DNA from 2 places in the Kitasatospora sp. NPDC057512 genome. Region 1 is predicted to be linked to the other one. Evidence: predicted binding sites of a transcription regulator. Region 1 holds the regulator's gene; the other holds the start of a gene.
The links. The regulator HrcA, encoded in region 1, represses chaperone genes, less so after heat shock. The targets are predictions, from matches to a motif close to TTNGCACTCNGNNNNNCNGAGTGCNAA.
Positions count from the first base shown of each region.

Region 2: the regulator HrcA is predicted to act here: its motif matches at 2,188-2,214, upstream of groES (co-chaperone GroES).

Region 1 is NZ_JBHVET010000045.1:7,192-18,047, forward strand. It holds gene ACFU6K_RS05735 (PDZ domain-containing protein) at 1-2,015, opposite strand, end outside; gene ACFU6K_RS05740 (16S rRNA (uracil(1498)-N(3))-methyltransferase) at 2,154-2,903, opposite strand; gene dnaJ (molecular chaperone DnaJ) at 2,991-4,130, opposite strand; gene hrcA (heat-inducible transcriptional repressor HrcA) at 4,206-5,240, opposite strand; gene htpX (zinc metalloprotease HtpX) at 5,528-6,448, shown strand; gene ACFU6K_RS05760 (hypothetical protein) at 6,502-7,086, shown strand; gene ACFU6K_RS05765 (DUF3097 domain-containing protein) at 7,118-7,945, shown strand; gene ACFU6K_RS05770 (hypothetical protein) at 7,999-8,172, shown strand; gene ACFU6K_RS05775 (Uma2 family endonuclease) at 8,163-8,720, opposite strand; gene hemW (radical SAM family heme chaperone HemW) at 8,762-9,991, opposite strand; gene ACFU6K_RS05785 (AMP-dependent synthetase/ligase) at 10,051-10,856, opposite strand, start outside.
Region 2 is NZ_JBHVET010000174.1:1,722-12,577, reverse strand. It holds gene groL (chaperonin GroEL) at 1-1,625, opposite strand, end outside; gene groES (co-chaperone GroES) at 1,741-2,046, opposite strand; gene ACFU6K_RS14420 (hypothetical protein) at 2,296-2,625, shown strand; gene ACFU6K_RS14415 (hypothetical protein) at 2,622-2,942, shown strand; gene ACFU6K_RS14410 (hypothetical protein) at 2,939-3,268, shown strand; gene ACFU6K_RS14405 (SAM-dependent methyltransferase) at 3,343-4,509, shown strand; gene ACFU6K_RS14400 (polysaccharide deacetylase family protein) at 4,550-5,452, opposite strand; gene ACFU6K_RS14395 (hypothetical protein) at 5,533-5,793, opposite strand; gene tsaD (tRNA (adenosine(37)-N6)-threonylcarbamoyltransferase complex transferase subunit TsaD) at 5,790-6,881, opposite strand; gene rimI (ribosomal protein S18-alanine N-acetyltransferase) at 6,874-7,362, opposite strand; gene tsaB (tRNA (adenosine(37)-N6)-threonylcarbamoyltransferase complex dimerization subunit type 1 TsaB) at 7,386-8,042, opposite strand; gene ACFU6K_RS14375 (hypothetical protein) at 8,198-8,764, shown strand; gene ACFU6K_RS14370 (hypothetical protein) at 8,838-9,032, opposite strand; gene tsaE (tRNA (adenosine(37)-N6)-threonylcarbamoyltransferase complex ATPase subunit type 1 TsaE) at 9,189-9,686, opposite strand; gene ACFU6K_RS14360 (alpha/beta fold hydrolase) at 9,819-10,856, opposite strand, start outside.

The sequences.
Region 1 (10,856 bases):
TCGTCGTCGCCGCCCTTGTGGTCCGCCGGGACGACCCTCAGCTCGCCCTGGTCCAGCACGGCGACCCGGGTGCCGTCCGCGCTGACCGAGAACTCGTCCAGGCCGTGCACCAGCTGCTCGACCCGGCGCTTGCGCAGGTCGAAGCGCTCCAGCACCGGACGGGGCCGGTCGTCGTCCAACGAGGCGGCCTCGTCGCCGAGTTCGCCCGTCAGCGGGGCCCTGGTCCAGAGCATGCCGTCCTTGGCGGCGGCCAGCTCCTCGAAGCGGCCGCCCTCCACCGGGAAGGGGATGATCCGGTCGGCGATGCCGTCCAGGTCCACCCTGGTCACCGGCGCGGCGTCGGCCGCCGCCTGCTCGCCGTCCGCCTTCCCGGCCTTCGGCTCGTCCTCCTCCCCGCCGAGCGGGCGCCCGGCCCGCTGCGGCCCGAACGGGGAGGGGGTGTCCGCGGCCAGCGTGACCAGGTAGGGGCGGCAGCCGTTCGGGAAGGACAGGTCGAAGACGTGCGCGTCGTAGACCGGGTCGAAGTTGCGCACCGACAGGAAGGCCAGGTAGCGGCCGTCCGCGGTGAAGGAGGGCGAGGTGTCCACGAAGCGCGGCTGGGTGACCTCGCCGACCGTCCGGGTCGCCAGGTCGGCCAGCACGATCTGGCGCAACGAGTGCGGGCCCATCCCGCGCACCGGGCGCGACCAGGCCAGCCAGGCCGAGTCCGGGCTGAAGGCCGGGGCGCCGGGCTCGCCGTCGGCGCTGCGGTCCAGCTCGTGCACGGCGCCGTCGGCCAGCGTCACCAGCAGCACCCGGCCGTCGTGCACGCCGAGCGCGGCCTGCTTGCCGTCCGGGGAGACCGTCAGCGCGTTGACCCGGCCGAGCCGCCCCGCGGCCAGCCGGCGGCGCTCGGCGCCGTGCAGGTCGGGGGCGAACTCCAGGGCGTCCTCGCCCTCGGCGTCGGACACCCAGAGCACGCCCTGGGCGCCGTCCTCGCCGGGCACCACCCGGGCCAGCCGCCCGCGCACGCCCGGGGTCTCGTCCAGCACCCGGGCCGGGCCCTCGCGGTGGGTCAGCCAGTGCACGCCGCCGCGCACCACCACGGCGCTGCCCCGGCCGGTGCGGTCGGGGGCGACGGAGTCCAGCCAGTGCGCGGCGGGCACCGGGCGGGGGCGGCGCCCGGCCCGCGGGCCGGCCAGCCGGACGTCCAGCCGGCGCGGCTCGGCGCCCGCCAGGTCGTCCAGCAGCCAGAGGTCGCCGGCCCGGTGCAGGACCACCCGGGTGCCGTCGGTGGTGGCGCCCCGGGCGTAGAAGCCGTCCGGGTCGGCGGTGTGGCGGCGCAGGTCGGTGCCGTCCGGGCGGCTGGACCACAGCTCGCCGACGCCCTCGTGGTCGGACAGGAAGGCGATCCGGTCCCCGACCCACAGCGGGGAGTCCAGCTGCCCGTCCAGCTCCGCGTGCACCCGGGCGAACTCCTCCCGGCCGAGCCACAGCTTTCCGGCCCGCCCGCCCCGGTACCGCTTCCACCAGGCCGGATCGCGGCCGTTGACGCTGCTCAGCAGCACCCGGTCACCACCCGGCTCGAAGGCGAGCCCGCCGACCGGCCCGTACGGCAGCCGCTGCGGCTCGCCGCCGTCCAGCGGCACGGCGTGCGCCCAGGTGCGGCGCGGACTGGCCTCACCGGCCCCGGTGGCGGCGATCGGACGGCCGTCGGCGGTCCAGCCCAGCACCCGGGTCTGGTGGCTGCCCCAGTGGGTGAGCCGGCGCGAGGGGCCGCCGTCCACCGGCACCACGTGCACCTCGGGGGCGCCGTCCCGGGCGGAGGTGAAGGCGAGGTGCCGCCCGTCCGGGGAGAACCTCGGGTGGTGGACCGGCAGGTGGTCCGCCGTCAGCCGCCAGGCCCGGCCGCCGTCCAGCGGGGCGAGCCAGAGGTCGTCCTCGGCGACGAAGGCGAGCAGGTCGCCGTGCAGGTGGGGATGGCGAAGGTAGGCGCCCGCCGAGGAGTTCGGGGAGGCGTTCAGGGAGTCCGTCACCCGGCCAGCCTAGGCAGGTGCACGGACCGTCCGCGCCGTTTTTCGCAGACTCCCGGCGCCGCCCGCGGACGGCCGTGACGCGGTCGCCGCCGGGTGTACGGGGGCGCGCCGGGGAGCGTGCCAGGGCGTGCCGGGGCGCTACGACCAGCGGCCGGTGCGCCCGAGCAGCAGCGCGCCGGCGGCCACCCCGGCGGTCGAGGTGCGCAGCACCGAGGGGCCCAGCCGGTACGGCCCGGCGCCCGCCCCGGCGAAGGCCGCCAGCTCCTCCGGGGAGACCCCGCCCTCCGGGCCGACCACCAGGACGATGTCCCCGGCCTCCGGCAGGACGGCGTGCGCCAGCGGCTCGGCGCCCTCCTCGTGCAGCACGGCGGCGAACGCGGCCCCCGCCAGGACGGGCGCCAGCTGCCGGGTGGTCATCGGCTCGCGGACCTCGGGGAAGCGCAGCCGGCGGGACTGCTTGCCCGCCTCCCGGGCGGTGGCCCGCCACTTGGCGAGCGCCTTGGCGCCGCGCTCGCCCTTCCACTGGGTGATGCAGCGCGAGGCGGCCCACGGGATCACCACGTCCACGCCGACCTCGGTCATGGTCTCCACGGCCAGCTCGCCGCGGTCGCCCTTGGGCAGCGCCTGGACCACGACGATCCGCGGCGCGGGCTCCGGCTCGCGGCGCACGGCGGCGACGCGCACGTCGATCGCGTCCTTGCCGAGCACCTCGGCGACGGTGCCGTCCACGCCGAGCCCCAGCCCGTCGGCCAGGGTCACCGCCTCGCCGGGCTCCAGCCGCTTCACCGCGGCCGCGTGCCGCCCCTCCGGGCCGTCCAGGCGCACCACGGCCCCGGGCGCGGCGGCGGCGATCCGCTCGGTCTCGACGACGAAGACGGGCGCGGTCATGACGGGGAACCTCTTTCGTGCGGAAGTGGGACGGACACGCGAAAGGGGTGCCGGGGTCGTTTCCCCCCGGCACCCCTCCGCGGACGGCTACCGGCCGTTGAAGGCGTCCTTCAGCCGGGAGAAGAGGCCCTGCTGGCCCGGCGCGAACTGGCCGGACGGCCGCTCCTCGCCGCGCAGCACCGCGAGGCGGCGCAGCAGCTCCTCCTGCTCGGGGTCGAGCTTGCTGGGCGTCTTCACCTCGACGTGCACTATCAGGTCGCCCCGGCCGCCGCCGCGCAGGTGGGTGATGCCCCGGCCGTGCAGCGGGATCGACTGGCCGGACTGGGTGCCGGGCCGGATGTCGACCTCCTCCAGGCCGTCCAGGGTCTGCAGCGGCACCTGGGTGCCGAGCGCGGCCGCCGTCATCGGGATGGTGACGGTGCAGTGCAGGTCGTCCCCGCGCCGCTGGAAGATGGTGTGGGTGGTCTCGGCGATCTCGACGTACAGGTCGCCGGCCGGGCCGCCGCCGGGGCCGACCTCGCCCTCGCCGGCCAGCTGGATCCGGGTGCCGTTGTCGACACCGGCCGGGATCTTGACGGTCAGGGTGCGGCGGGCCCGCACCCGGCCGTCGCCGGCGCACTCCGGGCACGGGGTCGGCACGACGGTGCCGAAGCCCTGGCACTGCGGGCAGGGGCGGGAGGTCATGACCTGGCCCAGGAAGGACCGGGTGACCTGGGAGACCTCGCCCTTGCCGCGGCACATGTCACAGGTCTGCGCCGAGGTGCCGGGGGCCGCGCCCTCGCCGCTGCACGTGGTGCAGGTGACGGCGGTGTCGACCTGGAGCTCCTTGGTGGTGCCGAAAGCGGCCTCCTCCAGGGTGATCTCCAGCCGGATCATGGCGTCCTGGCCACGGCGGGTGCGCGAGCGCGGGCCGCGCTGGCCGGCCGCGGCGCCGAAGAAGGCGTCCATGATGTCGGAGAAGCCGAAGCCCGCCGCGCCGGCGCCGAAGCCGCCCGCGCCGCCGCCGCCCGGGGACAGCGGGTCCCCGCCGAGGTCGTAGACCTGGCGCTTCTGCGGATCGGAGAGCACCTCGTAAGCGGCGTTGATCTCCTTGAACCGCTCCTGCGTCTTCGGGTCCGGGTTGACGTCCGGGTGCAGTTCGCGCGCCAGGCGCCGGAACGCCTTCTTGATCTCGTCCTGCCCCGCATCCCGTCGGACGCCGAGTACCGCGTAGTAGTCCGTGGCCACCAAATGCTCCGCTTGTTCCGCCTGTAGTAGTGCTGCGACTGGTCACCGCCGCCGGATTTCCGACGGCGGCCTCTGCTAGGACTCGGCCAGGATCTGGCCCACGTACCGCGCCACCGCTCGCACCGCCCCCATTGTGCCCGGGTAGTCCATCCGGGTCGGACCGATCACACCCAGTTTGGCCACGCTCTCGTCGCCCGAACCGTAGCCGACCGAGACGATGGAGGTGGACGTCAGCCCCTCGTAGGTGTTCTCCCGCCCGATCCGGACCGTCATCGCGGCGTCCGCGGTCTCACCCAGGAGGCGGAGCAGGACGACCTGCTCCTCCAGGGCCTCCAGCACCGGCTGGATGCTGAGCGGGAAGTCGTGCCCGAAGCGGGTCAGGTTGGCCGTGCCGGCCAGCATGATCCGCTCCTCGTTCTGCTCGGCGAGCGTCTCGAACAGGGTCGCCAGGACCGTGCTGACGGTCGGCCGCTCGGCCGGCTCGAACTGCGCCGGCAGCTCCTCCAGCAGCCCCGGGACCTCCGGGAGGCGCCGGCCGGCGGCCCTCGCGTTGATCCGGGCCCGCAGGTCCGCCAGCACCGTCTCGCCGACCGGGCCCGGGCAGTCGACCATCCGCTGCTCGACCCGGCCGGTGTTGGTGATCAGCACCAGCATCACCTTGGCCGGGGCCAGCGCCACCAGCTCGATGTGCCGGACGGTGGAGCGCGTCAGCGAGGGGTACTGCACCACCGCGACCTGCCGGGTCAGCTGGGCGAGCAGCCGCACGGTGCGCGCGACCACGTCGTCCAGGTCGACCGCGCCGTCCAGGAAGTGCCGGATGGCCCGGCGCTCGGGGGCGCTCATCGGCTTGATCTCGGCGAGCTTGTCGACGAAGAGGCGGTACCCCTTGTCAGTCGGGATGCGGCCGGCGCTGGTGTGCGGCTGGTGGATGTAGCCCTCCTCCTCCAGCGCCGCCATGTCGTTGCGGACGGTCGCCGGCGAGACCCCGAGGTTGTGCCGTTCCACCAGGGCCTTGGAGCCGACCGGCTCCTCGGTGCCCACGTAGTCCTGCACGATCGCGCGGAGCACGGCGAGCTTGCGTTCGTCCAGCTGGCGGACCTCACCGGCCATGGGGCGCGCACCTCCGTCTTCGCACGTTGTCCGACTGTGTCCCTTGCTGCTGCGGGCCGCTCCGGAGGCCCTCGCCCTGGCACTCTGAACACGCGAGTGCCAAAACCGTACCTGCCAGTGTAAGGCCCGGGCCCTACGGCAGGAACGGCCGGACCGGGGTGATCCTCCCCGCAGTTCCGCTCACGGCCCGCGGGGCCCCGGCGGTTCGATCCTCCCGGCGCCGGGGTGGTGCCGGGAGGCCGTCCGGGTGGCAGCATCGAAAGCGACGGCGAATGGAGGAGCAAGCGATGTCGAGCTCGGGCCAGCACACCCGTTTCGCGCCGGACCGCGGCCTGACCGGCCGCATGGTCGCGACGATGTTCGTGATCGGGCTGCTGTACGTCGGTTTCACCGGCCTGCTGATCGCGCTGCTGCGCGGCGCCTGGCCACTGATCGTCCTGATCTCCGGCGGGCTGTTCGTGGCCCAGTTCTGGTTCAGCGACAAGATCACCGAACGGGCGATGGGCGCCCACCAGGTGTCCCCGGAGCAGTTCCCCCAGCTGCACGGCACCATCGACCGGCTCTGCGCCCTGGCCGACATGCCCAAGCCCCGCGTGGCGGTCGCCGACAACGACATGCCGAACGCCTTCGCCACCGGCCGCAACCCGCAGAACGCGGTGGTCTGCGTGACCACCGGGCTGCTGCGCCGGCTGGAGCCCGAGGAACTGGAGGGCGTCCTCGCCCACGAGCTGTCGCACGTCGCCCACCGGGACGTCGCGGTGATGACGATCGCCGGCTTCCTCGGCGTCCTCGCCGGGGCGATGACCCGGATCGCGATGTACGGCGGGTTCATGGGCGGCGGGCGCAACAACAACGACCAGAACGCGGCGATCCTGGCGCTGATCATCCCGCTGGTGTCGATCGTCGTCTACGCGATCAGCTTCCTGCTCACCCGGCTGCTGTCCCGCTACCGCGAACTCGCCGCCGACCGGGCCGCCGCCCAGCTCACCGGACACCCCAGCGCCCTCGCCTCGGCGCTCACCAAGGTGACCGGGCAGATCGCGGCCATCCCCAGCAAGGACCTGCGCCAGGCCCAGCCGTACAACGCCTTCTACTTCGCCCCCGCGCTGAGCGCCCGGGAGGCCGCCTCGCAGCTGTTCTCCACCCACCCGAGCCTGGAGAAGCGGCTGGAGCAGCTGGCGAAGATCTCCGAGCAGCTCGGCCGCTGAGCCGCTGAGCCGCTGAGCCGCTGAGCCCCAGTATTCGACCCGAGAGGACCGCCGTGGGAATCCTGGACGCCCTGTTCGGCCGCACCAAGCCCGTCAAGCCCGACCTCGACCAGCTGTTCGGCGTGCCGTCCGCCGCGCTCACCCTGGAGGCCGGGGCCGGGTTCACCCCCACCGGGCTCGGCTCGGTCTGCTTCGCGGCCGTCGAGGGCGCGGCCTTCGTCCAGGTCCAGCAGCAGGTCCGGGCGCTGCTGGACGCCGACACCGGGCGCGGCGGCGTCCCCGTGGAGGCCTCCAAGGACGGCTACGGCTACTCCTGGCTGCTCGCCCGGCACCGGCCCGAGGAGCTGCCCGAGCTGGTCAACGACCTGCACGCGGTCAACAGCGAACTGGAGGCGAACGGCTTCGGGCCGCAGCTGCTCTGCTCGCTGGTCGGCTTCCGCGATCCGGACGGGCGGTCGCTGGCCCTCGTCTACCTCTACAAGCGGGGGACGTTCTACCCCTTCGCCCCGGTGCCCGGCGGCGGGGAGCGGCGCGACAGCCCGCTGGAACTGCAGGTCAACGCGATGCTGGGGAACGACCTGCGGCTGGAGAAGGACCTGAGCCGCTGGTTCCCGGTCTGGGGCGCGCCGGGCCTCTGACGCGCCGTCCGCCCTCCCTATGATCACCCGTATGCGCAGCCGCCAGTACGGACCCGACCTGACCCCGCCGTGGAAGAAGCAGGCCCCCGCCCCGGAGGTGCCCGCCGAGCGGGACCTGGTGGTCGAGGAGGCGGCGACCGGCTACTGCGGGGCGGTGGTGCGCTGCGAGAAGACCGCCGAGGGGTTCACCGTCACCCTGGAGGACCGGTTCGGCAAGCACCGGGTGTTCCCGCTGGTGCCGCGCGGCTTCCTGCTGGAGGGCAGGGTCGTCACCCTGGTCCGCCCGGCCGGCCCGGCCCCCGCCCGCACCCCGGGCCGCACCGCCTCCGGCTCGATCGCCGTGCCCGGCGCCCGCGCCCGGGTCGCCCGCGAGTCCCGCATCTACGTCGAGGGCCGGCACGACGCGGAGCTGGTCGAACGGGTCTGGGGCGACGACCTGCGGATCGAGGGCGTGGTCGTCGAGTACCTGCGCGGCATCGACGACCTGCCCGCGATCGTCGCCGACTTCGCCCCCGGCCCCGGCCGCCGCCTCGGCGTCCTGGTCGACCACCTGCTCCCGGGCACGAAGGAGCACCGCATCGCCGCCCGGGTCACCGGCGACTCGGTGCTGGTCGTCGGCCACCCCTACATCGACATCTGGCAGGCCGTGAAGCCGTCGAGCGTCGGCATCCCCGCCTGGCCCGCCGTCCCAAGGGGCGAGGACTGGAAGGAGGGCACCTGCCGCCGCCTCGGCTGGCCGGTGGACACCCCCGCGGCCTGGAAGCACATCCTCTCGAAGGTGGACTCCTACAAGGACCTGGAGCCCGAACTCCTGGGCCGGGTCGAGGAACTGATCGACTTCACGGCCCTGCCGGAGTGATCCCGCAAACGCGGATATTCTCTTCAGGAGTTCGCCCCGACCCGGAGGTCGCCATGTCCCGGCCGCCATACGAGCACTGCGACACGGCGATGCGGAACCGCCGCACCGCTGCTCTGGCCCGCATGCGCACGATGGTCACCGAAGGCAGGATCGACTTTGCCGTCATCGGTTACCCGGAGCCGGCCGAGCAGCCGACTCCGGGAGGTCAGGCCGACCGTCAGGAGTAGGGCTGGAACTCCGTGGTGTCCAGCGTGATGCCGAGCAGGTCCACCGGGATGGGCTCGCCGAACTTGGCGGTTCGCTCGACCCTGTAGTCCGGCAGTCCCGAGGCACTCGCCCGCGTCGGCTCGGCCAGGAGCACACAGACCGCCTTGATCGGGTCGACGACCAGGTACACGGGAATCCCGCCCTCGGCGTACAACTCCCGCTTGGTCCGGTAGTCACGGAGAACACTGGTCTTGGAGACGACCTCGACCACCAACGTGAGGACGGGCGCGGGGACCAGGCGGCCGGGGCCCTCGAAGGCGTCCCGCTCGAAGACGACGAGATCCGGTTGGGGCTCGCTCGTCAACCCGGGAAGATCGATGTCCTGTGTGGTCAGGCGGTACCACCGAGCCCGCGGGATCTGGTCCCGGATGGATTCGACAATGATGTTGTGGACCAGGTCCGGCCCGGCCATCATCACGATTTCCCCCCTGATGAGCTCGGCTTTGAAGCCTTCCGGGACCTCCAGGTTCTCGAAGATCCCCGTCATCCGGTCATCGATGGCGGTCACTGCGCGCTCCCTCCGACGGCTGACACCCACGTTAACGACACTCAGTCCACCAGGTCACGTACGACGGCGTCGGCCAGGAGGCGGCCCTGGAGGGTGAGGGTGGCGCGGCCCCGGGCGTAGGGGGCGGGGGCGAGGAGGCCGTCGGCGAGGTGCCGGTCGGCGGCCTCGCGGCCGGTGTCGGTGAGGAGGTCGAGGGGGATGCCGTCGGCCAGGCGGAGTTCCAGGAGGATGCGTTCGACGCGGCGGTCCTCGTCGGCGAGCACCTCGCGGGCCTGGGCCGGGGTGCGGTGCTCGGCGAGGGCCCGGGCGTAGGCGGCGGGGTGCTTGGCGTTCCACCAGCGGACGCCGCCGACGTGGCTGTGGGCGCCGGGGCCGGCGCCCCACCAGTCGCCGCCGGTCCAGTAGAGCTCGTTGTGGCGGCAGCGGCCCTCGGGGGTGGTGGCCCAGTTGGAGACCTCGTACCAGGAGTAGCCGGCGGCGGCGAGCGCCTCCTCGGCGATCAGGTAGCGGTCGGCGTGCACGTCGTCGTCGATCATCGGCAGTTCGCCGCGCTTGACGCGGGCGGCGAGCCGGGTGCCCTCCTCGACGATCAGCGAGTACGCGGACACGTGGTCGGGGCCGGCGCCGATGGCGGCGTCCAGGGAGGCCCGCCAGTCGTCGTCGGACTCGCCCGGGGTGCCGTAGATGAGGTCGAGGTTGACGTGCTCGAAGCCGGCCGCGCGGGCCTCGGCCACGCAGGCCTCGGGGCGGCCCGGGGTGTGGTGGCGGTCGAGCAGCTTCAGGACGTGCGGGCGGGCGCTCTGCATGCCGAAGGAGAGCCGGTTGTAGCCGCCCTCGCGCAGTTCGGCCAGGTACGCCGGGTCGACGGACTCCGGGTTGGCCTCGGTGGTGACCTCGGCGCCGTCGGCGAGCCCGAACTCCTCGCGGATCGCGGCGAGCATCTTCACCAGGTCGCGGGCGGGCAGCAGGGTCGGGGTGCCGCCGCCGAGGAAGACGGTGTGCACCGGCAGGTCGGCGGAGCCCAGCACCTTCCGGGCGTGGCGGATCTCGGCGACCACGTTGTCCGCGTAGGTCTCCTGGGAGGCGACGGCCCCGGAGGAGCGCAGCTCGGTGGCGGTGTAGGTGTTGAAGTCGCAGTAGCCGCAGCGGCTGGCGCAGTACGGCACGTGCAGGTAGAAGCCGAACGGCCGGTCGCCCAGCCCGTCGAGGGCGTGCGCGGGCAGGGAACCGTCGGACGGCACCGGATCGCCGTCGGGGAGTGCGGAGGGCATGAGCCCATTGTCCCGTACGGCCCGACCGAACCCGGCGGGCCGTACGGGAGCGGGGCCGGTCAGGCCTCGTTGGCGCCCGCGTACATGGCGGTGACCGCGTCGGCGTAGGTCCGCTCGACCACCGGGCGCTTGATCTTCAGGCTCGGGGTGAGCTCGCCGTGCTCGATGTCGAGGTCGCGCGGCAGCAGGTGGAACTTCTTGATCGTCTGCCAGCGCTGGAGGTCGCCGTTGACCCGCTTGACGAAGCCCTCGACCAGCTCGTGGACGGCCGGCTCGGCGGCCAGCTCGGCGTAGGACTTCCCGGCCAGGCCGTGCTCGGCGGCCCACGGCAGCAGGACCGCCTCGTCCAGGCCGATCAGCGCGGTGCAGTAGTTGCGGCCGTTGCCGATCACCAGGATGTTGCTGACGAACGGGCAGACCGCCTTGAACTTGCCCTCGACCTCGCTGGGCGCCACGTACTTGCCGCCGGAGGTCTTGAACAGGTCCTTCTTGCGGTCGGTGATCCGCAGGAAGCCGTCCGGGCCGAGCTCGCCGATGTCCTCGGTGTGGAACCAGCCGTCCGGCTCCAGCACCTCGGCGGTCTTCTCCGGCAGGTTGTGGTAGCCGCGCATGACGCCGGGGCCGCGCAGCAGGATCTCGCCGTCCTCGGCGATCCGCACCTCGGTGCCGGGCAGCGGGCGGCCCACGGTGCCGATCCGCACGTCCTCGGCCCGGTTGACGCAGGAGCCGGCGCTGGTCTCGCTCAGGCCGTAGCCCTCCAGGATCGGCACCCCGGCGCCGATGAAGAAGTAGCCGATCTCCGGGGCGAGCGCGGCGCTGCCGGAGACCGCGCCGCGCAGCCGGCCGCCGAAGGCCGCCCGGATCT
Region 2 (10,856 bases), on a different contig from region 1:
CAGTGCGAGTGGCCGTGGCCGTGGCCGTGACCGTTGTCGGCCTCCTCCTCCTTCTTCTCCACCACGAGGGTCTCGGTGGTGAGAAGCAGGGAGGCGATCGAGGCGGCGTTCTCCAGGGCGGAGCGGGTGACCTTGACCGGGTCGATGACGCCGGCCTTCACCAGGTCGCCGTACTCGCCGGTGGCGGCGTTGTAGCCCTGGCCGATCTCCAGCTCGGAGACCTTGGAGGTGATGACGTAGCCCTCCAGGCCGGCGTTCTGGGCGATCCAGCGCAGCGGCTCGTGCAGCGCCTTGCGGACCACGGCGACACCGGTGGCCTCGTCACCCGACAGGCCCAGGCCCTCGTCCAGCACCTTGGCGGCGTGGACCAGGGAGGCGCCACCGCCGGCGACGATGCCCTCCTCGACCGCGGCGCGGGTCGCCGAGATGGCGTCCTCCAGGCGGTGCTTGCGCTCCTTCAGCTCCACCTCGGTGGCGGCGCCGACCTTGATGACGCAGACGCCGCCGGCCAGCTTGGCCAGGCGCTCCTGCAGCTTCTCGCGGTCCCAGTCGGAGTCGGTCGCGGCGATCTCGCCCTTGATCTGGGCGACGCGGCCGGCGACGGCCTCGGCGTCACCGGCACCGTCGACGACCGTGGTCTCGTCCTTGGTGATGGTCACGCGGCGGGCGGTGCCCAGCACGTCCAGGCCGACCTGGTCGAGCTTGAGGCCGACCTCCTCGGAGATGACCTGGCCACCGGTCAGGACGGCCAGGTCGCCGAGGATCGCCTTGCGGCGGTCGCCGAAGCCCGGGGCCTTGACGGCGACGGCGTTGAAGGTGCCACGGATCTTGTTCACGACCAGGGTCGACAGCGCCTCGCCGTCGACGTCCTCGGCGATGATCAGCAGCGGCTTGGAGGCACCGCCCTGGAGGATCTTCTCCAGCAGCGGCAGCAGCTCCTGGATGGAGGAGATCTTGCCCTGGTTGATCAGGATGTACGGGTCCTCGAGGACCGCTTCCTGGCGCTCGGCGTCGGTGACGAAGTACGGCGACAGGTAGCCCTTGTCGAACTGCATGCCCTCGGTGAAGTCCAGCTCCACGCCGAAGGTGTTCGACTCCTCGACGGTGATGACACCGTCCTTGCCGACCTTGTCGATCGCCTCGGCGATCAGCTCGCCGACCTGGGTGTCCTGCGCGGAGAGGGACGCGACGGCGGCGACGTCGTCCTTGCCCTCGATCTCGCGGGCGACGGACAGCAGGTGCTCGGAGACCGCGGCGACGGCCTTGTCGATGCCCTTCTTCAGGGCGGCCGGGCCGGCACCGGCGGCGACGTTGCGCAGACCCTCGTTGACCAGGGCCTGGGCCAGCACGGTGGCGGTGGTGGTGCCGTCACCCGCGACGTCGTTGGTCTTGGTGGCGACCTCCTTGACGAGCTGCGCGCCAAGGTTCTCGTACGGGTCGTCCAGCTCGACCTCGCGGGCGATGGTGACACCGTCGTTGGTGATGGTCGGGGCGCCGAACTTCTTGTCGATGACGACGTTGCGGCCCTTGGGGCCGATGGTCACCTTGACGGTGTCGGCCAGCTTGTTGACACCGCGCTCCAGCGAGCGGCGGGCGTCCTCGTCGAACTGCAGGATCTTCGCCATGTTCCCTATTCCCTCGGGGCTGCGGCCGGCCCACCGGCCGCCGAACTACGTGAACCAACAACCACGCCCCGGGCCCCTGTCACTGGGACACGGATCCGGGGCGGGTCGGTACGTCTTACTTCTCGATGATCGCGAGGACGTCGCGAGCGGAGAGCACCAGGTACTCCTCGCCCTGGTACTTCACCTCGGTGCCGCCGTACTTCGAGTACAGGACGATGTCACCCACGGCGACGTCGAGCGGCAGACGCTGGCCGTCCTCGAAGCGGCCCGGGCCGACGGCCAGGACGACGCCCTCCTGGGGCTTCTCCTTGGCGGTGTCCGGGATAACCAGGCCGGAGGCCGTGGTGGTCTCGGCGTCGAGCGGCTGGACCACGATGCGGTCCTCGAGCGGCTTGATGGCAACCTTGCTGCTGGTGGTCACGTCCGAGCTCCCCTTCGGAGATTACGGGGTTTTCTAACGGGTAGGGGCGATCCTGTGGGCCTGCCGTCGCGGGGGTCAGACACACGTCGTCGCGTTAGCACTCCCCTAGTGGTGAGTGCCAAGGACGACCATAGGGCCGTGTTAGCACTCAGTCAACCAGAGTGCCAACGGCGAGTCCCGGAAGTCCCCGGTCGCAGATGAGTAGCCGTACTCATGTACGACCGGGCCCGGCCCCGCCAGACTCCTGCCATGACCTCGATCCCGGTGCGCATCGGCCCGTCCCGGCCCAAGGACGCCGCCCTCGCCCTGCTGTCGCTGCCCCTGCTGGGGGCCGTGCTGCCGTTCGTCGCCTTCTTCCTCGTCGCCTGCCTCGGCAACATCCCCGGCTACGACGGGGACGGGCGCGGGTGGGCCTTCCTGGGCATCGGGATGCTGGCCGCCCCGGTGGTCGCCCTGGCGGCGGGCCTCGTGGTGGCCTTCCGCAGCCGGCGGTCCGGCTACCGGTTCCTCCCGGTCGCCGCCGGGCTCGCCCCGTTCGCGCTGCCGGCGGTGCTCTCCTCGGGCGTCCTGTGGCGGTGAACCGGCTGCCGCTCGCCGACCCGCTGCGCCCGGTCGGCCGTCCGACGGACCTGCTGCTCGCGTCGCTGACGGTCCTGGGGGCCGCCTCGCTGCTGGCGTTCGGCTGGATCGCGGCCTTCCTGGCCGCGCTCGCGCTGGAGGCCCACCCCGCGATCGGCGGCTGGGCGGCCCGGGGCGTCGCGACCGCGCTGCTGCTCGTCCCGGTCCTGGCGGTGGCCCGGTACACCCACCGGCGGGGCTACCGGATCACCCCGGTCGCCGCCGCGGTCAGCCCCGCCCTGCTGACCGTCCTCGCCGGCGCGGGGTGGCTCCGGTGAGCCGGCCCCACGGCGCGCCCGGGCGGCCGCCGATCCACTGGGCGCCGGACCTGGTGCTCGCCGCGCTGGTGCTCGCCGGGGCCGTCGCGGCGGCGTTCGTCGGGTCGTTCGTGCTCAACGCGCTGAAGCTGCTCGCCCTGTACGGCCCCGGGGTGGTGGCCCTGGACGTCTTCGGCGTCGTGGTGCTGCTCGTGCTGCTGGCGCTGACCGGCCTCGGCACCCGGCGGCTCGGGTACCGGATCACGCCGTACGCCGCGCTGGCGGCCGCGCCGCTGATGCCGCTGGTGTTCTGGCTGACCTCCGGCGTCCCCGTCATCGGCCGGTGAACGGCGGCGCCGCCGCTCCGGCCGACCGGCCGACCGGCCGACCGGCCGACCGGCCGACCGGCGAGAATGGCCCCGTGGACACCGAGAACCTCCAGCCGCTGCTGACCCCCGAGGGCCAGGCCCTGCTCGCCGAGCTGCGCGAGTTCACCCCCGAGGAGGAGCTCGCGCTGGCGACCCGCCTGCGGCGGGAGCACCCGGCGGAGCTGGTGTCGGCCGCGTTCGGGCAGGCGCGGCTGCGGCAGCGGGCGCGGGCGAAGTTCGGGGCGGACGCCGACCTGATGTACTTCACGCCCAACGGGGTCGAGCAGTCCACCCGGCGCAGCGTGGCCGAGTGGCGGGCCCGGCGGTTCGCCGACCTGGGCGTACGGCGGCTGGCGGACCTGTGCTGCGGCATCGGCGGGGACGTGCTGGCGCTGGCCCGGGCCGGCATCGAGGTGCTGGCCGTCGACAAGGACCCGGCGGCCTGCGCCGCCACCGCGGCCAACGCGGCCGCGCTGGGCCTGGCCGACCTGGTCGAGGTGCGCTGCGCGGACGTCGCCGAGGTGGACGTCACCGGCTACGACGCGGTGTTCACCGACCCGGCCCGGCGCACCGCGCGCGGCCGGGTGTTCGACCCGGAGGCGTACGCCCCGCCGCTCTCCTGGGCGATCGAGGCCGGCCGCCGGACCCCGATCGGCGCGCTGAAGGTCGCGCCGGGCATCCCGCACGAGGCCGTGCCGGAGGACGCAGAGGCCGAGTGGGTCTCCGACCACGGCGACGTCAAGGAGGCGGTGCTCTGGTTCGGCACCAGGGCCGCGAGCCCGCACCGCGCCACCCTGCTGCCGCACGGCGCCAGCCTGACCGGCGGCGACCTGCCCGACCCGCCGGCCGGCCCGGTCGGGCGCTACCTGTACGAGCCGGACGGCGCGGTGATCCGGGCCCACCTGGTGGCCGAGGTGGCCGGGCAGGTGGGCGGCCGGCTGATCGACCCGAAGATCGCCTACCTGACCTCGGACGAGCTGGTCGCCACCCCGTACGCGCACGCCTTCGAGCTCACCGACGTGCTGCCGTTCAACATCAAGAAGCTGAAGGCGCTGCTGCGCGAGCGGGCGGTCGGCACGGTGGTGATCAAGAAGCGCGGGATGGCGATCACCCCGGAGGAGCTGCGCCGCCAGCTCAAGCCCTCCGGGCCGAACACCGTCACGGTGATCCTCAGCCGCACCGACCACGGGCCGCTGATGATGCTGGGCCAGCCGGTCTGACCCCCGGCGCGGCGGCCCGGCCCACGGCTCCGGGACCGGGCTACGAGGCGGGCGCCTGGATGTAGTCCTCCAGCCGGGCCACCGAGAAGCCCTGCTCCTGGATCCGGGCCAGCAGGTCGCCGAACATCTGGGTCATCGTGGCGCCCTTGAGCTCCTTGGGGCCGCGGAAGTGCGCCAGGACGATGTCGCCGGGCTTCAGCTTCTTGTCCGCGGCCTGGTACTGCATGTCGTGGATCTGCATCGACTCGCGCCAGAGCACGATCGCGCGCGGGCCGCACTGCTGCACCGAGGTGTTGAGCATCGGGGTGTTGGCGCCGTCGCCGAACGGCGGGCGGAACAGCAGCGGAGCGGTGCCGTACTGCTGGGTGAGCGCGGCCTGGTCGTCGCAGATCTCGGACTTCTGCTTGTCCGCCGACAGCTTGCTCATCACCGGGTGGTCCACGGTGTGGTTCTGGACGTGGTTGCCCAGCGCCTGGAGCGGCTTGAAGTAGCCGTAGTCGTTCTTGACGATGTCCTTCGTCAGGAACATCGAGATCGGCACCTTGAGGTCGGTGAGCATCTCGACGAACTTCGGGTCCTTCTCGGCGCCGTCGTCGATGGTGATGAAGACGACCTTGTCGGTGGTCTTCACATCGCTGAACACCGGTACGGGGCCGGTCCGTTCGAGCTTGATCGGCTTGTCGGCGGGCGGCGCCGGGGCGGGGGCGAGCGGGGTGAGGTTCCACTTGGCCCAGGCCGCCGCGTCCGCGCCCGCCGGGGCGCCCGCCGAAGGGGGCGCGGACGCGCCGGTCGGCGCCGCGCCGGTGGGCCGGGGCGTGGTCGCCGCCGTCGTGGCGGCCGGGGCGGCGGCGCCACCGCCCCCGTTGTCCCCGCACGCGGTGGCGAAGGCCAGCAGGGCCAGCGCCCCCACCCCGTACGTCCTGGTCCTGCTCCGCCTGATCACCGCTGCGCGCTCCCGGTTCCCGTCCAGCCTTCTCTCAGCTATGCACGGTACCGACCGCCGCGGCGGTTCCCGGCCAGGGGTTACTCGACGTGCTCGCTGGTGAAGGACCAGCGGTGCACCGGACGGCCGAGCAGCCCGGCCGGCGGGTCGGCGACGGGCACCGGCTCGCCGTTCCACCAGGTGATCAGCAGCACCCGCTCGCCCGGGGCGGAGAGCAGTTCGAGGCGCTCGAGACCGGCCGAGCCGCGGACCGCGGGCAGCACCGACTCCCGTACCCAGGCGGCGAGTTCGTCCCCCCGGCCGGACGCCGCCCGGGCCTCCCACATCGCGGCGACGGTCATGCCGCGCCACCGCCGAGGGCGTCGTAGGCCTGGCCGTGGAAGTCCGTGTGGGGCACGTGGGTCTCGGTCACCGGCAGCGAGGAGTCCGCCGACAGGTCGAGGGCGGACGGCGTGCGGTCGCGCCACACCATCTCGGCGCCCAGCGCCGCGACCATCGCGCCGTTGTCGGTGCACAGGCCCGGCCGGGGCACCCGCAGCCGGATGCCGGCCCGGTCGCAGCGCTGCTGGGCCATCTCGCGCAGCCGCGAGTTGGCCGCCACGCCGCCGCCGATCATCAGGTGGTCGACGCCGTTGTCCTTGCACGCCTTGACGGCCTTGCGGGTGAGCACGTCGGTGACCGCCTCCTGGAAGGACGCCGCCACGTCGGCGACCGGCACCTCCTCGCCGGCCCGGCGCTTGGCCTCCACCCAGCGGGCGACGGCGGTCTTCAGGCCGGAGAAGGAGAAGTCGTACGCCGGGTCGTTGCGGCCGCTCAGCCCGCGCGGGAAGGCGATCGCCTTCGGGTCGCCCTCGCGGGCCGTGCGGTCGACGATCGGGCCGCCGGGGAAGCCGAGGCCGAGCACCCGGGCGACCTTGTCGAAGGCCTCGCCGGCCGCGTCGTCGATGGTCGCGCCGAGCGGGCGGACGTCGCTGGTGATGTCCTCGCTGAGCAGCAGCGAGGAGTGCCCGCCGGAGACCAGCAGGGCCATCGTCGGCGAGGGCAGCCGGCCGTGCTCCAGCTGGTCGACGCAGATGTGCGAGGCGAGGTGGTTGACCCCGTACAGCGGCTTGTCCAGCGCCCAGGCGTACGCCTTCGCGGCGCTGACGCCGACCAGCAGCGCGCCGGCCAGGCCGGGGCCGGCGGTGACGGCGATGCCGTCCAGGTCGCTCGCCTTGATCCCGGCGGTGTCCAGGGCGCGCTGGATGGTCGGGACCATCGCCTCCAGGTGCGCGCGGCTGGCGATCTCCGGGACGACGCCGCCGAAGCGGGCGTGGTCGTTGACGCTGGAGGCGACCGCGTCGGCCAGCAGCGTGGTGCCGCGCACGATGCCGACGCCGGTCTCGTCGCAGGAGGTCTCGATGCCGAGGACGAGCGGTTCGTCAGCCATGGCGGGTGTCCTCAATGTCCTTCGGGTCAGTGCTGTCAGTGCTCGGGTGGTCGAGGCGCATCACCAGCGCGTCGACGTTGGCGGGCTGGTAGTAGCCGCGCCGGATGCCCACCGGTTCGAAGCCGTGGCGCTCGTACAGCCGCTGGGCTCGCGGGTTGTCCACCCGCACCTCCAGCAGCAGCTCGGCGCACTCGCGCCGGGCGGCCTCCCGGATCAGGTCGGTGAGCAGCGCCGTGCCGAGGCCGGCGCCCTGGTGGCGCTCGTCGACGGCGATGGTCTGGACGTCGCCCTCGCCGGCGATCGCCATCAGCCCGGCGTAGCCGACGATCCTGCCGTCCGGGGCGGCCGCGACGGTGTAGTGGCGGGTGCCGCCGGGGTGGGACTCGGCCAGCTCGGACCAGAACATCCCGGCGGACCAGGCGTCCTCGGGGAAGAGCCGCAGCTCCAGCTCCAGCACCGGCGCGATGTCCCACCAGCGCATCGGGCGCAGGGTGGTGCCGTGGTTCACGCCGGGAGCACCGCCTTGTAGGCCGCGGGGACCTGGGCGTCCGGGCGGCGCAGGTACAGCGGGTGGTTGGGCAGCAGCTCGCGCCCGGCGGCCAGCTCGGCGGCGGCGAAGCCCGCCAGGGCGCCGGCCGAGACGTGCTCGGGGCCGTGCGCGCCCGGGAAGGCGTCGGGGTAGAGCAGCGCGCCGGCGCCGACGGAGCGCCGCTGCGGGGTCAGCTCGGCCGGGCGGTCCACGGCGGGGCCCTCGGTGCGGCGGCCCTCGGCGTCGTACGAGGCCCAGTAGACCTCCTTGCGGCGCGCGTCGGTGGCGGCCGTGAACGGCTGCCCGGCCAGGCCCTCGGCGCGGGCCTGGAAGGCGATCGCGTCCAGCGTGCAGACGCCGTGCACCGGCAGCCCGAGCGCGTGGCCGAGCGCGGCGGCGGTCACCAGGCCGACCCGCAGGCCGGTGTACGGGCCGGGGCCGACGCCGACCGCGATGCCGGTCAGCCGGTGCTTGTCCACCCCGGCGGCCCGCAGCACCTGGTCGATCGCGGGCAGCAGCAGTTCGCCGTGGCGCCTGGCGTCGACCTGGTGGGTCTCGGCGAGGACGGCCGTGCCGTCGTGGACGGCGGCGGTGACGGCGGGGGTAGCGGTGTCGAACGCGAGCAGCAGCACGGGGTCAAGGTTAGACCGACGTTGGGCCGACCGGCCGATCGGCAGGGTGTACCAGGCGGGAACACAGATCCGAGGCACTGCGACCCGCGCGGATGAACCTGGCACGATGGGGCCGTACGTAAAGGGACGGCGGCGGGAGCGGCAACGTGGCGAAGATGGGTCCTGGAGTGGTGGTCACGGGGTTGACCCTGGGGGCCCTGGCGGTGGTGAGCCTGCTGGCCTTCCAGGCCAACGGCGCCCAGGACCGGGCCGGCGGCCCCAAGCCCACCGCCACCACCACGGCGACCGGCACGGCCACCGCCGCGGCGCCCACCGCCGCGGCCACCCCGACCGTCCCCCCGCTGCCGGCCACCTCGGGCACCGGCACCCGGGTGGTGTACTCGGTCGGCAGCCACTACGTCTGGCTGGTCGACCCGAAGAAGAGCCCGCAGGTCGCGGCCGCCTTCCCGGTCACCCCGGGCTCGGTCGAGCCGGCCCCGGGCAGCTACGCGGTGTACAGCCGCACCCCGACCACCACCGGGACGGACGGCAAGCAGATCGAGCACGTGGTGCGCTTCGCGCAGCAGAACGGCGTGGTGTTCGGCTTCAGCGCGGCGGTGGACGGCGCGACGCCGACCACCGACCCGAGCGCCAAGACCGGCGGCATCCGCAGCGGCCGCGCCGAGGGGCAGCTGCTCTGGGACTTCGCGCCGAAGGACACCAAGGTGGTCGTGATCGCCTGAGCCCGGAAGGGACCGGGCGGCCCGGGTTCGGGTCCGGTTCCGGTTCGGGCTTCGGGCTTCGGGAGGAGCGGCCTCAGGCGGCCCGGGGCGTCCGCGCCTCGGGCCGTTCGTCGTGCCCGGGCCGCGGTTCGGGCGGTGTGGACACCGCCTCGGCGGCCGCGCAGGCGGCCAGCAGCGCCCGCATCGGCTCTCCCGGAGCGCGGCGGGCGGACTCTCCGGCCCCGGCGGCGGTGACCGCGCGCTGCGGGGCGGGGGTGGTGCTCGACATGGCGCCTCCCTAGTTAGGCAGACCTAACCGCAGCACCCATCCCACCACGCCCGGCACCCCGGCCGCAACATCTTGCCGACACTCTGTCGGCAAGATGTCGGCACGTCGTCGGAGCCCCGTCGGCGGGTCGTCCGCGGGTCGTCGGACCCCTCCCGGCTACCCGAGTTCCGCCAGCGCCGCGTCCGCCCAGCGCGGGCCGATGCCGGTCAGCACCACCCGACGCGGGTCCTGGTCGTCCCCACCCCCGGTACCGCCGATGGCGCGCTCGATCCGGACCTCCAGCCGGTCCTCGGACAGCCGCTCGACCTTGCCCTCGCCCCACTCGACCACGACCACCGACTCGGGCAGCGAGACGTCCAGGTCGAGGTCCTCCATCTCGTCCAGGTCCCCGCCCAGCCGGTACGCGTCCACGTGCACCAGCGCCGGGCCGCCGACCAGCGAGGGGTGCACCCGGGCGATCACGAAGGTCGGCGAGGTCACCGCCCCGCGGACCTGCAGCCCCTCCCCCAGGCCCCGGGTCAGCGTGGTCTTCCCCGCCCCCAGCTCGCCGGAGAGCAGCACCAGGTCACCCGGCCGCAGCAGCGCGGCCAGCTCCCGGCCGAGCCGGCCCATCCGCTCCGGGGTGGGGACGGTGAGAGTGGCGTGCGAGCCCATGCGCGTGTCTTGCCCTTCGGTCCGTACGGCGCGCCGACCACCGGCCGCCACCGCTACCGTGCCACATCGGCGGGCACCCGCGCGGCGGGCGGGGCCTTCGGGCGGGCGCCCGGGCGTACGGGCGCTCGGGCCTCAGGCGGGGTCGACGACGGTTTCCGCGGCCCGCTCCCCGGCCAGGTCGAGGACGGCCGCGGGCAGCGGCGCGGCCCCGGCGAAGCCGGCGGCCCGGCGCAGCAGCCGGGCCAGCTCGTGGTCGACCAGCTCCGGGCACTCCAGCATCACCAGGTGCCCGGCGCCCTCGGCCAGCACCAGCTCCGCGCCGGGCAGCCGCTCGGCCATCGCCTCGCTGTGCGTCGAGGGCGTCAGCAGGTCCTTCGTCCCGGCCAGCACCAGTGCGGGCAGGCCGCGCAGGGCGTCCAGCGCCTCGTACTTCTCGTGCGCGCCGAACACCGGGTAGAACTCGGCGACCACGTCGATCGGGGTGGCGTCCAGCAACTGCTCGGCGAAGCGCACCACGCCGGGGTCGACGTCCCGGCCGCCGAAGGAGAACCTCCGGTAGAACACGGCGGCCACGTCCGAGCCCAGCCGCCTGGTCGCCTCGACCAGGTCGACCTGGCGGCCCAGCAGCTTCACCACCCCGGGCGCGACCTTCTTGAACAGCTTCGCGCCGGCCCTCGGCAGGCCGAGGCTGACCTCGTTCCAGTCCCCGGCGAGGGTGCCGATCAGCGCCACCCCGGCGACGCGCTCGCGGAACAGCTCCGGGTGCTGGTCGGCCAGCGCCATCACCGTCATGCCGCCCATCGAGTGGCCCACCACCACCAGCGGCCCGGTCGGCGCGACGGCGTCGATCACCGCCTTGAGGTCGCCGCCCAGCTGGTCGATGCCGGCCGGCTCGCCCGCCAGGTACGAGCGGGAGCGCTCGGAGCGGCCGTGGCTGCGCTGGTCCCAGAAGACCAGCCGCAGGCCCTCGCGCAGCGCGGCCCGCTGGAAGTGCCAGCTGTCCTGGTTGAGGCAGTAGCCGTGGCAGAACACCACCGTCAGCGGCTCGGCACCGGTCCCGCCGTCCGGCCCGCTCCAGCCGGTGCCGTCCAGCTCGACGTACAGCTCGGTGCCGTCCGGCGCGGCCACCGTCCTCGGGCGGCCGCGCAGCGAGCCGTACGGGGCGTTCGC